2 regions of the Paenibacillus sp. Marseille-P2973 genome follow, and region 2 is predicted to be linked to the other one. Evidence: predicted binding sites of a transcription regulator. Region 2 holds the regulator's gene; the other holds the start of a gene.
The links. Region 2 encodes Rex, which represses fermentation and respiration genes when NADH is low (regulators of the CRP and FNR family bind a similar motif). Its sites were predicted from a motif close to TTGTGAAATATTTCACAA; they were not measured.

Region 1 (7,986 bases), on a different contig from region 2:
TGATCGACAAAGGTAAGAAAGCATCCGAAGCTTTTATGGGCATGGATCAAGAGCAAATTGATAAAATTGTGCAGGCTATGGCGCTGGCCGGACTTGACAGACATATGTATCTGGCGAAGATGGCGGTTGAAGAAACCGGACGCGGTGTGTACGAAGACAAGATCATTAAGAACATGTTTGCGACCGAGTATATTTACCACAGCATCAAGAACAACAAAACGGTTGGCGTAATTGAAGATAACCCTTATGACAATTTCCAAAAAATCGCAGAACCGGTTGGCATCATCATGGGGATCACTCCTGTAACCAACCCTACATCGACTACCATTTTCAAAGCTCTCATTGCTATCAAAACTCGTAACCCTATCATCTTCGGTTTCCACCCATCCGCTCAAAAGTGCAGCGCGGAAGCCGCGAAAATCCTGCTCGAAGCTGCCGTTAAGCACGGAGCGCCAGCAGATTGCATTCAATGGATCGAGAATCCTTCCATGGATCGTACGAACAGCCTGATGAACCATCCTGACGTTGCTTGTATCCTGGCAACCGGCGGATCGGCGATGGTTAAAGCGGCATACAGCTGCGGCAAACCGGCACTCGGCGTAGGTCCTGGTAACGTGCCTTGCTTCATTGAAAAGAGCGCGGATCTGGATCAAGCGGTCAATGACCTGATCCTTTCGAAAACGTTCGACAACGGCATGATTTGCGCATCCGAGCAAGCGGTAATCATCGAAGAGCCGGTGTTCGATCAAGTGAAGAAGAAGATGATTGCAAACGGCTGTTACTTCGTCAACAAAGATGAAGCGGCTAAACTGACAGCCGGAGCCATTATTGCAGACAAATGCGCAGTGAACCCGAACATCGTCGGCCAACCTGCCGTAAAGATCGCTCAAATGTGCGGTATCGATGTACCGGCCGGAACGAAGATTCTGGTTGCCGAAATCGAAGGCGTAGGTCCAAAATTCCCGTTGTCCGCTGAGAAATTGAGCCCGGTTCTGGCTTGCTACAAAGTTAAAACAGCCGAACAAGGCATCGAACGCGCGCTTGAAGTGGTTCAATTCGGAGGTATGGGGCACTCTTCGGTAATTCATAGTAATAATGAAGAAATTATTCAAAATTATTCGGATCGGATGCCTACTTGCCGGATTCTCGTCAACCAACCTTCTTCGCAAGGCGGGATCGGCGACATCTACAATACGAACCTGCCTTCGCTGACGCTGGGCTGCGGATCTTATGGACGTAACTCGACTTCGTCGAACGTAACGGCTGTCAATCTGATCAACGTGAAAAGGGTGAATCGTCGTACCGTGAATATGCAATGGTTCAAAGTGCCTGACAAAATCTATTTCGAGAAAAACTCGACGCAATACCTTGCCAAAATGCCGGATATTACCCGCGTACTGATTGTAACCGACCCAATGATGGTTAAACTGGGATATGTGGAAAGAGTGGAGCACTATCTCCGTCAACGCCAAACTCCGGTAGCGATCGAAGTGTTCTCGGATGTTGAGCCGGATCCATCGACTACAACGGTAGAGCGCGGTACTGAGCTGATGGCTAAATTCCAACCGGACTGCATTATCGCACTCGGCGGCGGTTCGCCAATGGATGCCGCGAAAGGCATGTGGCTGTTCTACGAATATCCGGATACCGACTTTAACAACCTGAAACAAAAATTCATGGATATCCGCAAACGGATCTACAAATACCCGCGCCTGGGACGTAAAGCGAAGTTTGTTGCGATTCCGACCACTTCGGGTACAGGTTCGGAAGTGACCTCGTTCGCGGTAATTACGGATAAAATCAACGGCAACACGAAATATCCTTTGGCTGATTACGAGCTGACTCCGGACGTAGCCATTATTGACCCTGAGTTCGTATACAGCTTACCTAAAGTAGCTGTAGCCGATACAGGTATGGACGTACTGACTCATGCTATCGAGGCTTATGTTTCGGTAATGGCGAGCGACTACACGGATGGCCTTGCAATCAAAGCTATCCAGCTGGTGTTCCAATACTTGGAGAAATCGGCGCTGACCGGCGACAAACTGGCCCGCGAGAAAATGCACAACGCATCGACTTTGGCCGGTATGGCCTTCGCGAACGCATTCCTGGGCATCAACCACAGCTTGGCGCATAAATGGGGCGGACAGTATCACACCGCGCATGGCCGTACGAATGCGATTCTGATGCCACACGTAATCCGTTACAATGCGAAGAAACCTACGAAATTCGCAGCATGGCCGAAATACACTCACTTCGTAGCTGACGAACGCTATGCGGAAATCGCACGCATCCTGGGATTGCCTGCCCGCACGACGGAAGAGGGCGTGAAGAGCTTAATCAACGCCATCCGTGATCTGAATAAGAAGCTCGGCATTCCGGAAACATTCCAAGAACTCGGCTTCGATGCGAAAGATTTCGAATCGCGTGTAGATTACTTGGCGGATCGTGCTTTCGAAGACCAATGTACAACTGCGAATCCGAAGCTCCCGCTTGTGACAGAGCTTGCTGAAGTTTATCGTGACGCTTTCTATGGAAGATTTGAAGAATAAGTGAACATGTAAGGCTAACGTGACAAATATCACTTCAAAAGTGATATTTGTCACAATCTTTGATGGGGTATTGATATAAGATAATGATATAAATGATCCCCGGTACGGTGGTAAGTACAGCGGATGAGGTTTTAAAAGCTAAGAACTTATCAGTGTCAGAGTTGTGAAAATTATCACAAATTTTAGGGATCATGAGACGCGGATATATCCTTCAAACCGCGTACTTCTAAACTATATGGAGGGATTACAGATGTCGGTGATTGAGAGAGAAGTACAACAAAAACAAGAAGTTGAAACAGCTTGGAGAGGTTTTAAAAAAGGGAAATGGATGAGAGAAGTGAACACCCGCGATTTCATCGAGACCAACATCCTGGCTTATGAAGGCGACGAATCTTTCTTGAAGGGTGCAACGGATAATACCAAAGCATTATGGGACATTATTTCCGATTTGACCAAGAAAGAAAGAGAAGCCGGAGGCGTACTTGACGTTGAAGTCAACAAGCCTTCCACGATCACATCCCATGCTCCCGGTTACTTGGACAAAACGAAGGAACAAATCGTAGGTGTACAAGGGGAAGCTCCTTTCCAACGTACGATTCATCCTTTTGGCGGTATAAATATGGTAATTAACGCCTGCAAGGCTTATGGATTCGACTTGCCGGGCGAGATCGTAGATATGTTTACAACGATTCGCAAAACTCATAACCAAGGCGTATTTGATGCCTATACATCCGATATGAGAGCTGCTCGTAAAGCCGGCATTATTACTGGCCTCCCAGATGCATATGGCCGCGGCCGTATTATCGGCGACTATCGCCGCGTAGCGCTTTACGGTGTGGATTTCCTGATCAAGCAAAAAAATAACGAACTGAAGAGCCTGGAAGTTGACGTAATTGACGAAGACGTAATTCGTCTTCGCGAAGAACTGTCCGAGCAAGTTCGCGCACTGGGCGAATTGAAACAACTGGGTGAAATGTACGGCTTCGATATTTCGAGACCGGCCGAAAATGCGAAAGAAGCTTTCCAATGGCTCTACTTCGGTTATCTTGCAGCAGTCAAAGAACAAGACGGGGCGGCAATGTCGCTTGGCCGCGTATCTTCTTTCCTTGACGCATACATCGAGCGCGATTTGGCTGAAGGAACTTTGACTGAAGAAACAGCACAAGAATTGGTTGACCATTTCGTAATGAAACTGCGGATCGTCAAATTCCTGCGTACTCCGGATTACAATGATCTGTTCAGCGGCGACCCAACATGGGTTACGGAATCGATCGGCGGCATGTCGGTAAACGGCGTAACTAGAGTAACGAAGAACAGCTTCCGTTTCCTGCACACTCTTTACAACCTGGGCCCTGCTCCAGAACCAAACTTGACAGTACTCTGGTCCGAACAATTGCCTGAAGGCTTCAAGAAATATTGCGCTAAGGTATCTATTGAAACCAGCTCGATTCAATACGAAAATGACGATCTGATGCGTCCTATCTATGGTGATGACTATGGTATCGCCTGTTGCGTATCCGCTATGGAAATCGGTAAGCAAATGCAGTTCTTCGGAGCACGCGCTAACCTGGCGAAAGCACTGTTGTACGCGATTAACGGCGGTAAAGATGAGAAATCCGGCGCACAAGTCGGCCCTGAATTCCCGGCCATCACTTCCGAGTACTTGAATTACGATGAAGTTATGAAACGGTTCAAACCGATGATGGAATGGCTTGCCAAACTGTATGTGAACACACTGAATGTAATTCACTACATGCACGATAAATATTGCTACGAACGGATCGAAATGGCGCTGCATGACCGCGACATTCTCCGTACGATGGCTTGCGGGATCGCCGGTTTGTCCGTAGCGGCCGACTCGCTGAGCGCGATCAAATATGCTAAAGTTAAACCGATCCGCAACGAACAAGGCATTGCCGTTGATTTTGAAATCGAAGGCGAATTCCCTTGCTACGGTAACAACGACGATAAAGTCGACCAAATTGCCGTGGGTCTTGTTGAATCGTTCATGAGCATGATCCGCAAACACAAAACTTATCGTAATGCGATGCCGACACAATCGGTATTGACGATTACCTCGAACGTTGTATATGGTAAGAAAACAGGAACAACACCGGATGGCCGTAAAGCGGGCGAACCGTTTGCTCCTGGTGCTAACCCAATGCACGGACGCGACAAGAAGGGTGCGCTTGCTTCGCTCAGTTCCGTTGCCAAACTGCCGTATGAACACAGCTTGGACGGGATCTCGAACACCTTCTCGATCGTGCCTAAGGCACTCGGCAAAGAAGCTGAGATCCGCAAATCGAATCTCGTATCGATGATGGACGGATATTTCGGCAGCAAAGCCCATCACTTGAACGTCAACGTGTTTGACCGCGAACAGTTGATGGATGCTATGGAACATCCGGAGAACTATCCGCAATTGACGATCCGTGTTTCGGGATATGCGGTAAACTTCATTAAATTGACCCGTGAGCAACAGCTCGATGTAATTAACCGGACTTTCCACGGTTCGATGTAAATAGAAACGGGTACAGAAATCACAACATTTGTTAAGGCAGTGCAATCAGAAAGGGTGACGAAAAATGCTTAAAGGTCGCATACATTCATTGGAAACTTTCGGAACGGTCGATGGCCCGGGTATTCGTTTCGTACTCTTTATGCAGGGCTGCCTGTTGAAATGCCAGTATTGCCATAACCCGGATACCTGGAGCCTGACGGAAGGTAAAGAAATGACAGTAGAGGAGGTATTGGCTGAAATTGAGCCATACCTCACCTACTACCGTTCCTCAGGCGGCGGGTTGACGGTATCCGGCGGGGAAGCGACGCTGCAAGCTCCGTTTGTAACCGAATTGTTCCGCGAAGTGAAGAAACGCTGGAATCTGCATACTACGCTGGATACGAACGGATACAACGAGGGCGACAAAATTCGTGATCTCCTGGACGTAACAGACCTTGTCCTGCTCGATCTGAAGCATATCGATAATGAGAAGCACATCAAGCTGACGGGTAAACCGAACGACCGGATGCTGAAAATGGCCGAATGGTTGTCAGAACACGGACGAAATATGTGGATTCGGCATGTCTTTGTTCCTGGCATTCATGACGATGAGCAGGATTTGCTAAACCTAGGGCGCTTTATCGGTGGTTTACACGGTGTAGAGAAATTCGAAATTCTTCCGTATCATCAGATGGGTGTATTCAAGTGGCAAGAATTAGGTTGGGACTATCCGTTAGAGGGCGTACCTTCGCCAACGGAGGAGGAAATCGAGCGTGCAAATCGCTTGATTGAAGAAGGAATGCAGCAGGCAGAGACATCCATGAAATAATTTTGTGTCAACTAATATGACATTATTATTTACTAAATAAGAAAAAGCGGTTAAACTCGACAATACATGTCAGGTTTAACCGCTTTCTTTTTGTCGATTAGATGATATTATCCCCTGAAAAGAAAAATGTCCTCCTTATCAGAATTGGAGGCGCTTTCTATAATAAAGGTGTAACACAAACTGCTCTTGAGGAGGGTCTTAGAAATATGAAGAAAAGTTTGATGCTGCTAATGACGCTGATTTTCGTAGCGTCCGCAATGCTCGCTGGGTGCGGCAAATCCGATAACGGAAAAAATACACCCGCAAACGAAGGTCAAAAATCGACAAACAATGGTGAAGCGGCAAAGGTGGATGATTCGCCGTTCGAAATCACCATTCGCCACACACAAGTAGGGGAGTCCAAGAAATTCCGTCTTGCATTGCTCGAAGATGTGGTTAAACAGACCCAAGACGCAGTACCAGGCTTGACGATCAAGCTTGATGCCGTTGATTCCGAAGTCAACCGGAAAGAGAAGCTGAGAGGCGAGATGGCAGCAGGGAAACCGCCGGAAGTATTCGACGTATTCGGCAGCCCGGATGCAGCGCTGTATGCCAAAGAAGGTTTGATGCTCGACATTACTCCGATTTTGGATGAGCTGGGCCTCAAAGACAAATTTACTACACTGGCACCATTTACTCTTGACGGAAAGATTTACGGTCTTCCGATCGGGGGATCCATCGAAGGTTTCTTCTACAATAAAGAGTACTTTGAACAAAAAGGTCTGAAAGTGCCTGCGACACTGGATGAATTGGATAAGCTTGCCGAAACGATCAAAGCAGACGGCAAAATTCCTTTCGCTCAATCTTCGAAGGATGCTTGGATCCCATTGATGACAACAAACAATCTGTGGTCTTACTATGCCGGACCTGAAATCACTTATGGCTTCAAATCAGGCGAAACCAAGTGGACGGATGAAAACGTGGTTAAAGCCGTAGCTAAGCATAAGGAATGGGTTGACAAAGGCTACTACAAAAAAGGCGAACTCGGCTTTGAATACGCCGACATGAGAAACCAAATCGTTACTGGCGAAGCGATCATGATGATGGACGGTTCGTGGGCTAACTCGGTGTTCAGAGACGCTGAACAAGCCGGCGACATGGTTGGCAAAATCGGATACTTCAATATGCCTCCTGTAAATGCAGGCGATCCGGTTGTAGTTATGCAGGACGCTAACAACGGTTACGGCTTCTCCAGTGCAGTTGCTGAAGATCCTCGTAAAATGCAAGCGGTTAAAGAATTCATCAAGAACATGTGGACAGACGAAATGCAGCTTCGCGGTCTGAAAGAAGACGGTGTGCTCCCTGCCATGAAGATGGATCTGGAGCAAATGAAAACTACGTCCGATGACCCGCTCATGCAAGATATCTTCAAGGCTGTCAGCGAAATCGGAACTTCGTTCCCAGCGTTCGACGCCCTTGTACAAGCGGAAGTGAATACGGCGCTTAGCATGGGTATCCAACAAATTATCGGCGGGGAAATCGAACCGGCGAAAATGCTGGAAAATGTACAGGCAGCTCAAGATGCGGCTAATGCGGCAGGGCAATAATCTTTAGCAAATGACGAAAGGGCGCCACCCGCCTCAAGTATGTGGGGGCGTCCTTTCCCACTAAATTAAGAACTAACATCTTAAATAAAATGTAGCACGAAGTTAATCCTGCATAAGCTACGGAGGTTTATCATGAATAAAGCGCTTAGAAATCCGCTGATCTATCTGATATTTGTGATCCCGGCGTTCGTACTGTTTCTTGCCTTCTTCATCTACCCGGTGTTTACGGCGGTCAATAACAGTTTTACGAGCTGGAACGGAATATCCAAAAATATTACTTATATCGGCTTCGACAACTTTGTAACAGCCTTCCATGATGTCGCATTTTGGAAATCCGTTAAAAATAACGTTTACTTCATTTTGTTTTCCTGCTTGGTTCAGGTCCCTTTGATCGTCATCTTTTCCTTGCTCATTGCAAACGTCAAGAAATTCAAGGGCTTGTATAAGACCGCGGTATTTATGCCGTCGATCATGTCAACGGCCGTTATCGGGATTTTGTGGGGCTTTATCTACAATCCG
Region 2 (8,732 bases):
ACGCCGTTCTTGTGGGACATAACGTCGCCTTCGACTTTAATTATTTGCAGAGTGCGCTCGATAAAACCGGGTATCTGCCTTTTACGGGACGCATTCTCGATACGATGGATTTTTTGAAAATATTTTTCCCTTCGTTGACCACTTATCAGTTGGGAATGGTCGCATCCGAGTTCGGGGTTGAGCATGACCGGCCCCACCAGGCGGATAGCGATGCTTTGGCGACCGCGCTCATTTTCTTGAAATGTCTCGAGGAACTGGCCGATTTGCCGCTGATTGTCTTGCAAAGGTTGTCAGACCTTTTTGCCGGAGAAGACAGCGATCTGGGCTGGTTTTTTGATGCCATGCTTCAGGAAAAAGAACGGGAGGCCGATCAGAGCCCTGACGGTTATACGTATTACCGGCAGTTTGCGCTGCAGGTGGAGGACTGGATGGACATCGAGCCTGCCAGAAACTCCATGCTTGGCAATCCGCTTCGCGATGTTTCCTTTGAGCAATTCATGGAGCAGGTCCGGGAGAAGCTGCGCGCCAAGCTGCCCGATTATGAGGAGCGCGAAGCACAGAACCTGATGCTGAACGAGGTGACCCAGGCTTTTGACGAAGATAAGCACTTGCTGATCGAGGCGGGGACCGGAACGGGTAAATCGCTCGGATATTTGCTTCCGGCTATTTACCACAGCGTGAAGAATGATGAGAAGGTAATGGTCAGCACGCATACGATCAACCTCCAGGAGCAGCTGAGGGAAAGGGATGTGCCCCTGTTGACGGAGGTCGTGCCTTTTCCGTTCAGCGCAGCTGTATTCAAGGGAAGACAGCATTATTTGTGTTTGCGCAAATTTGAACATAAAATTAATAGAAGAGACTTTGCGACACCTAAAGAAGAGGTGATGACGGCCGCCCAGATGATCGTATGGCTGGCCCATACGGAGACGGGCGACGACGAGGAGCTGAACCTTGGAAACCGCGGTGGAGATTTTTGGGAAACGGTGGCGAGTGAATCGGACTCGTGCCTTGGCCGCTCTTGCCCGTGGTTCCGCAAATGTTACTATCACAAGGCCAAGCATGAAGCGGGTGTTGCCGATGTGGTCATTACGAACCATTCCAAGCTGTTCACCGATATTCAAGCCGGCCACCAGCTGCTGCCTGGATACGAACGTCTGGTAATTGACGAAGCGCATCATTTGGAAGAAGTGGCAGGCAAGCATTTGGGACTTCAAATGAAGTATTTTACCGTTGTCCATACGCTCACCCGGCTGTTTAAGGATAGTAAAACCGGACAATTCCCGAATCTGCGCAGTATGCTGCAGCAATCGGGAAGTGAGAAATCTGCGGAATGGTGTTCGGTTATTGACGGATTGTACCCGACCCTTGTGGATGTGAAGGAGAACTGGGATCGGCTGGCCGAGCTGATGTTTACGCTGATGCCTGAACGCAGCGATGCAGCGCCAGGGGATCCTGGACAGTTTGTGCTGCGCTTGCTGCCGCAAAAGAAACCGAAGGCGTGGGATACGCTTACCGCGCTGGAGAATCAAATTTTTGTGGCTATGGGCGACGTTCTCCGCAAAGGCGAGCGGATGATCAACGAGCTTAAGGAAGACGACCATGATTACGGCTATGAGAGCCTGATCACCGATATTAGCGGACTCTTGAAGGATCTCGGAACCGAACGCGACGCGCTGCGATTTTTTATTAAGCTGGAGGACGAGAATACGGTATACTGGATAGAAGGAAACGGTAATTACCGTAGCCGGTCCCTGCAAATTTTCGCGGTTCCGATCGACGTGAGCGCGCAATTGAAGGGTTATTTCTTCGACAAAAAGAAAAGTGTAGTCATGACCTCGGCTACGTTGTCGGTCGACAAATCGTTCCAGTATATGATAGATCAGCTTGGATTAACCGAAGCCGCGGCGGAGGACAGACTGATTACTTCGATGCTGCCTTCCCCGTTCAATTACCGGGAACAGGCGCTGCTGGTCATTCCGCGGGACTTTCCAAGCGTAAAGGGAAGTGTAGGCGACGATCATTTCGTGGCTACTCTGGTTCAGTCCCTTGCCGACACAGCGGTGGTAACGAAGGGCCGTATGATGGTCCTGTTTACATCGTACCGGATGCTGAGGCAGGTATATGATCCTTTGAAGGAGCAGCTGGCCGGACAAGGAATTACCGTGATCGGGCAGGGAATGGATAGCGGAAGCCGGACCAAGCTGACCCGTCGCTTCCAGGGACAACATGCTTCGGTGCTGCTCGGAACGAGCAGCTTCTGGGAAGGCGTGGACATTCCGGGGGAAGCTTTGACGAGTCTCGCTATCGTCCGTCTGCCTTTTCAGCCGCCCAACCACCCGCTTGTGGAGGCAAAGAGCGAACGGCTGCAGCAGCAGAAGAAGAACCCGTTCATGAAGCTGTCCGTTCCGCAAGCCGTCATTCGGTTCAAGCAGGGCTTCGGACGTCTGGTCCGGTCTTCGCAGGACCGCGGGATCGTGGTTGTTTACGATACACGCATCTTGGAATCTTACTACGGGAAATACTTTTTATATTCTTTGCCCGGACCGAAAATGGAGCATATGCCGCTCGGGCAGATGGTTCCGCGAATTTCGGAATGGCTGAACGCAGAGGAACAATAAACGTTCTTCAAATCGCGCCTATTAGGGGGATAACCAAATGAAATCGGAAAAAATTTCTGACGCCGTAGTACGCAGATTGCCGGTGTATTTACGTTTTCTTAATGAACTGAGCCGCCGGGAGGTCCCGACGGTTTCTTCTCAGGAGCTTGGACAAAAGCTGGATCTCAATCCGGCGCAAATCCGTAAGGACCTAGCTTATTTCGGCGACTTTGGCCGGAAGGGGATCGGATATGACGTCTCCTATCTGATCGAGAAAATCCGCCAGATTCTGAACTTGGACCAGCAGATCAACGTGGCTTTGATCGGAGCCGGTAATCTCGGACAAGCATTGTCGAATTACAACGCTTATTTGAAGGACAATATGAAAATCGTCGCCGTATTCGACGCATCCCCTGGTAAAATCGGTACCCAGATCAACAATATCACGATTCAACCGATCGAAGATCTGGTGGATACGGTAAGAGGCAATCAGATCCGGATCGGAATTATTACGGTTCCCGCACCGGAAGCCCAGCGAGTAGCCGACCAGCTTGTGGCCGCTGGAATTGGGGCTATCTTGAATTTTGCGCCCACGATCCTTAAGGTGCCTTCTGAGGTGCGGGTGCATGCGGCCGATTTCACAACCGACTTGATGAGTCTTGCTTATTATTTGAACGGAGGAAAGGAACATTCGGAACATGAATCGGAAATGGTTGATTAAAGACGGAACCTTCGCCGTGCCGGACCGGGAGAAGCCGGTCATTCGCGGATATATGCTGGTAGAAGGCAGCACGATTACTTATATAGGCGAACAGCGCCCGGAAGAAGGCGTGGAGGGCGCCGAAACCTTCGACGGTAAAGGCCTGCTCTTCTTGCCGGGACTCGTCAATACCCATGGTCATGCCGCCATGTCTTTGCTTCGCGGTTATGGGGATGACATGGTGCTTCAAACCTGGCTGCAGGAAAAAATGTGGCCGATGGAAGCTAAATTTACCGGGGAGGATGTCTACCGCGGCACAGCATTGTCCGTTCTGGAAATGCTGAAAGGCGGAACAACGACCTTCCTGGATATGTACGATCACATGGACCAAGTGGCTTCCGTTGTCGAGCAATCGGGGATCCGGGCGGTACTGACGCGCGGAGTCATCGGGCTATGCCCGCCTGACGTTCAGCAGCATAAGCTGGATGAGGCGGTGGCTTTTGCCCGTAATTGGCATGGTAAAGCGGACGGGCGGATTACGACGATGATGTCGCCGCACTCGCCTTATACCTGTCCGCCGGATTATATCGAGAAGATCGTTCAGGCGGCACATGACCTGAATCTGCCGCTGCATACGCATATGTCGGAAACACGGGCCGAGGTCGAGCAGAACGTAGCGGATTACGGATTGCGTCCGGTTCAGCATTTGTTAAACCTGGGATTGTTCAGCCGTCCGGCACTTTTGGCACATGCTGTGCATTTGACGGATGAGGAGATCGAAATTTTGGCGGCGCACAATGTGGCCGTTTCCCATAACCCGGGCAGCAATCTCAAACTGGCAAGTGGAGTTGCCCGCGTACCGGACCTGCTTAAAGCGGGCGTAACCGTATCATTGGGCACAGACGGACCAGCAAGCAATAATAACCTAGATATGTTCGAGGAAATCCGCCTGGCAGCTCTTATTCACAAAGGAGTCTCGGGCGACCCGACCGCGGTTCCGGCCGCGGAAGCGCTCAGAATGGGTACGGAATACGGTGCGAAATCGCTCTTCCTTCAAGACACGGGCAGGCTGGCCGCGGGCATGAAGGCGGACTTCATCGCGCTGAATACAGAGCAAGCCCATTTCTTGCCACGGACGGATTATATTTCCCATGCCGTTTACTCGGCGGGTTCGAAGGATGTCGAGCATGTTTGGGTGAACGGTAAGCAGGTAGTTAAGCACGGAGCTTGTCTGACACTTGACGAGGAGAAGGTCCGGTTTGAAGCCCAGGCTGCCTTTGAGGGCCTGTTAGGCCGATAACATGCCGCAGGGTATGAAAGAGAAACCGGAATAAGCCGGCATCGGGGAAAGGAAGAGTAGGTTGAAGAACAGAACCAAATGGATCCTGCTCTCCATTGTGATTTTGGTGCTGGTGCTCATTGGCCTTCACCGCTTTTATCTGTATGTCCACGAGGATATATGGCAAGGAGAGAATGAAGCCGTTCAACGGGCCAGACAGGAAACCGGACTGACCGAAGCCGAAAAAGTGTGGAAATCGGTCTGGGACAAAGTATGCTGGGTAGTGGAAGGCAAGGATGCAGACGGACAAGAGATCATGGTCTGGCTGCCGGAGGGCGGGCAGGCTGAAGTAAAGCCGCTGTCCGAGGGCGTATCGGAAAGCCAAGTCCGTACAATCATACATGATCAATATCCCGGTATTGAAGTCGTGCGGCTTATGCCGGGTATCTACAACAATGAATTGGTGTGGCAGCTATTTTATAAGGAAAAGGCGCATCATTATTACCGTTTTTTCCGGTTTAGCGACGGCCAGGCATTGGAAGAGGTATTTACATTGCCGAACCGGTAAATGTTGCATAAGAAATAATAACAGCCTTGCGCTGAATTCATGGACCTGTCAAGCGGTCCGTGCTTCAGTGCAAGGCTGTTTTTAGAGGTTGTTCAAAAAGTCATCTTTCCAAGACGAAGGGGATCATGAAGCGGATTCGACGTCGAATCTTGAATTCAGCCGGGCCTTCCGTTGCTCACGTACCCCATGAGCAAATGCTTACGAAGTCGTTTTCTACGAAAACGTTTAGCTCCGCTACTCAGTCCCTAACTTCATCCAACCTAAAGCGTTTTGCAAAAACGCACTTCGAAAGCATACGCCTCGGTCCTGCAAACCTGACTTTTTGAACATGCACTTTTATAAAAATTTTAAATATATTCACAACTTTATTCGAAAATGTATATACGATGTGATATACTCATATTTGTAAGTTTGATATATATACTAATGTGGTTTGAATGTATTATTTGATATATGAATTTAATATTACATCAAGGGGGATTATGCCGTGAAATTGCGCGTTGGACCAATTATCGCGAGCGTGGCTGTTTCCGCGACTCTATTATTCGGAGGATGGTTTGCCTATAAGCAATGGGCTGTCGAGAGCCCGTTTGAAAATAAATTGAATCAATACGAGGGTGTGAAGAGCGTTCAAACAGATATTACCCAGAAACAGGCCCTGGTGAAACTTAATTTAGAACCGGGAACCGATTTTGGCAGTCTGGTGAAGCAAATTCAGAATGACGGCCGCAAGTGGATCGGAAATCGGGAGTTGAAGCTGGAAGTGCAAGATAACGCATCTCAGGAGCTTAACGATTTGTGGGAAGAGGCGTTGTTCCCGATCGCGCAGGCGATGGAAAATAAAGAGTATACCGGTATTACCGACACTCTGGATAAATTGCGGGAAAAAGACAGCAACTTGTCAGCCAAGGCTGAAATGGACGATCGGAACGTCTATATTACGTTGAGTGATGGACAAGCGAGCAAATTTATTATTTTACCTCGCGTATCGCAGAATATGGGGGTGTGGCCGAATGCGTAAGTGGATGCTGGAGCTGGCGGCCGGGTTTGTACCCGTCCTGTTCATTTTCCTCGCTTTTATCGGATATAATGTCATTCCGCTGCTTGTCGGCATAGTTATGCTGGGGGCATTGTTCGCGGCGGTCAAGATGCGCGGCGGCATCGTTGCCACGGCTTCCCAGGAACGTAAACGCAAAAAAATCGGCTCGTCCAATTTGACTTTCGACGAAATCGGCGGGCAAGACAGCGCCAAGCAGGAATTGCGTGAAGCGCTTGATTTTATGGTTCGGCATGAAGAAATCAAAAAATTCGGCATTCGGCCGATCAAAGGGATTTTGCTGACGGGGCCTCCGGGAACCGGTAAAACCTTGATGGCCAAGGCTGCGGCTCAGTATACAAATGCCGTGTTCGTTGCGGCATCGGGTAGTGAATTCGTAGAGATGTATGTAGGGGTCGGCGCCAGCCGGATCCGAGACTTGTTCAAAGATGCGCGCACTCGCGCGGCTAAGGAAAATAAAGAGAACGCCGTCATTTTTATCGACGAAATCGATGTGATCGGCGGCAAGCGGGAAGGCGGCCAACAGCGCGAGTATGATCAAACGCTGAATCAGCTGTTGACCGAGATGGACGGTATTTATACGTCCGAAACACCGCGTATCCTGCTGATTGCGGCAACCAACCGTAAAGAGATGCTGGACAGCGCTCTGCTGCGTCCAGGCCGGTTCGACCGCCATATTCAGGTCGATCTGCCCGACAAGAAGGGACGCCGTCACATCCTTGAGCTGCATGCTAAGAACAAACCAATTGCGTCCGACGTCAATCTGGAGAAGGTTGCCGAGGAATCGTACGGATTCTCCGGCGCCCAGCTCGAGAGCGTCATGAATGAAGCGGCGATTTACGCTATGCGTGATGAGAGTAGCGTGATTGACCAGCGTCATCTTTCGATGGCGATCGATAAGGTCATGATGGGTGAGAAGACGGACCGTCAATCGACGGAAGAAGAAAAACGCCGGGTTGCGGTTCACGAACTGGGACATGCCGTAGCGGCCGAAGTCGTGGCGCCGGGCAGCGTGAACCAGGTAGCGCTTAGCCCTCGCGGCAGAGCACTCGGTTATGTAAGACATAATCCGCAGGAAGAGAAATACCTGTATACGAAGCAGTATCTTGAAGGTCAGATCATGATCGCCCTCGCTGGAGCGGCGGCAGAAGAAATCTATTACGGCGGCCGGAGCACCGGCTCGAGCAATGATTTCGAGCAGGCGCTGAACCTGGTGCAGACGATGATGACTTCCGGCCTTACTTCACTCGGGATCATCCATATGGATATGGTCACCAAGGAAGTGCTGATGAACGAGAATTCCAAAATTCTGGACGACCTCGCAGCACGGACAAAACAGCTTTTGGTCGACAATTCAGCTGTGTTCGATCAGTCTTTGGAAATCCTTCTAAGAGAAGAACGGCTCTCCGGAGACCAATTCCGTTGTCAATTTCGTGACAGCTTAACTTTACCGGCATAATTCTTTATGCCGGTTATTTTTTTTTACTTTTCGGCCGTGCTAAGATATTATTATATGTTGGGTATAAAATGATGTATTATTCGACATCAGGGGTACAATATTATGGAGAGACCATGAAAGGATGGAGCGAGAGGACCATGAACTTCAAAAAAATAGGTGTCATTGGTGGCGGCACGATGGGCCAAGGGATCAGCGAAATGCTGGCAGCCAAAGGACTCGATGTGCTACTCGTTGAAGAAACGACCGAAAAATTAAACCATGCGTATAGCATGATAGAAACGAGTCTGGACAAGCAGCTTGAGAAATGGGCGATTACCAAGGCCGAGAAAAAGCTGATCTTGAACAAAATTCATAAAGTTACTCATTTTGCCGAACTCGGAACCTGCGATATGGTGATCGAGACCATTTCGGAGGATTTGAATGCCAAGAAAGAGGTATTCAAACAGCTGGACCAAGTTTGCCCGAGCAACATTATTCTGGCGAGCAACACATCGACGCTTAGTTTGACCGAAATCGCCGGTTCGACAATGTATCCGGAGCGCGTGATCGGCATGCACTTTATTTATCCCGTTGCTAAAATTAATCTGGTTGAAATTATCCGCGGGCTCAAAACATCCGAATCCACATTTGAAGAAACGAAACGATTTGTGGATGAAGTTGTCGATAAACACGGAATCATGGTATATGAATCGCCGGGCTTCGTAACGTCCCGGATTATTTGTCTGATGATCAACGAAGCGTTGCATGTTCTGGGCGAGGGCGTTGCTACTGCCGAGGATATTGACGACGCTATGCGGATCGGGTACCAGTTCCAATACGGACCTCTTGAGATGGCCGACCGTTTCGGTCTGGATTCCGTTCTGGCAGCTCTGGAACGCATGTTCCGCGAATTCGGGGAACTGAAGTACCGTCCTTCTTATGTGTTGAAGAAAATGGTTCGCGCGGGCTCCCTCGGGGTTAAGACGGGCGAAGGATTTTTCAAATACGACAAGGATGGTGACCGGATATGAAAGTTCTAGTAATTAACGCGGGAAGCTCTTCCCTTAAATATCAGCTTTATGATATGACCGAC

Region 1: a site for Rex is predicted at 2,714-2,731, ahead of pflB (formate C-acetyltransferase). Genes of this name have one in related genera too.

What each region holds. Positions count from the first base shown of each region.
Region 1 covers NZ_JAGQEH010000001.1:79,288-87,273, reverse strand. The annotation lists gene adhE (bifunctional acetaldehyde-CoA/alcohol dehydrogenase) at 1-2,552, shown strand, start outside; gene pflB (formate C-acetyltransferase) at 2,803-5,073, shown strand; gene pflA (pyruvate formate-lyase-activating protein) at 5,138-5,881, shown strand; gene KB559_RS00425 (ABC transporter substrate-binding protein) at 6,088-7,467, shown strand; gene KB559_RS00420 (carbohydrate ABC transporter permease) at 7,600-7,986, shown strand, end outside.
Region 2 covers NZ_JAGQEH010000002.1:574,661-583,392, reverse strand. The annotation lists gene dinG (ATP-dependent DNA helicase DinG) at 1-2,618, shown strand, start outside; gene KB559_RS06230 (redox-sensing transcriptional repressor Rex) at 2,656-3,318, shown strand; gene KB559_RS06225 (amidohydrolase) at 3,296-4,597, shown strand; gene KB559_RS06220 (cell wall elongation regulator TseB-like domain-containing protein) at 4,659-5,144, shown strand; gene KB559_RS06215 (hypothetical protein) at 5,632-6,165, shown strand; gene KB559_RS06210 (AAA family ATPase) at 6,158-7,660, shown strand; gene KB559_RS06205 (3-hydroxyacyl-CoA dehydrogenase family protein) at 7,798-8,670, shown strand; gene KB559_RS06200 (acetate/propionate family kinase) at 8,667-8,732, shown strand, end outside.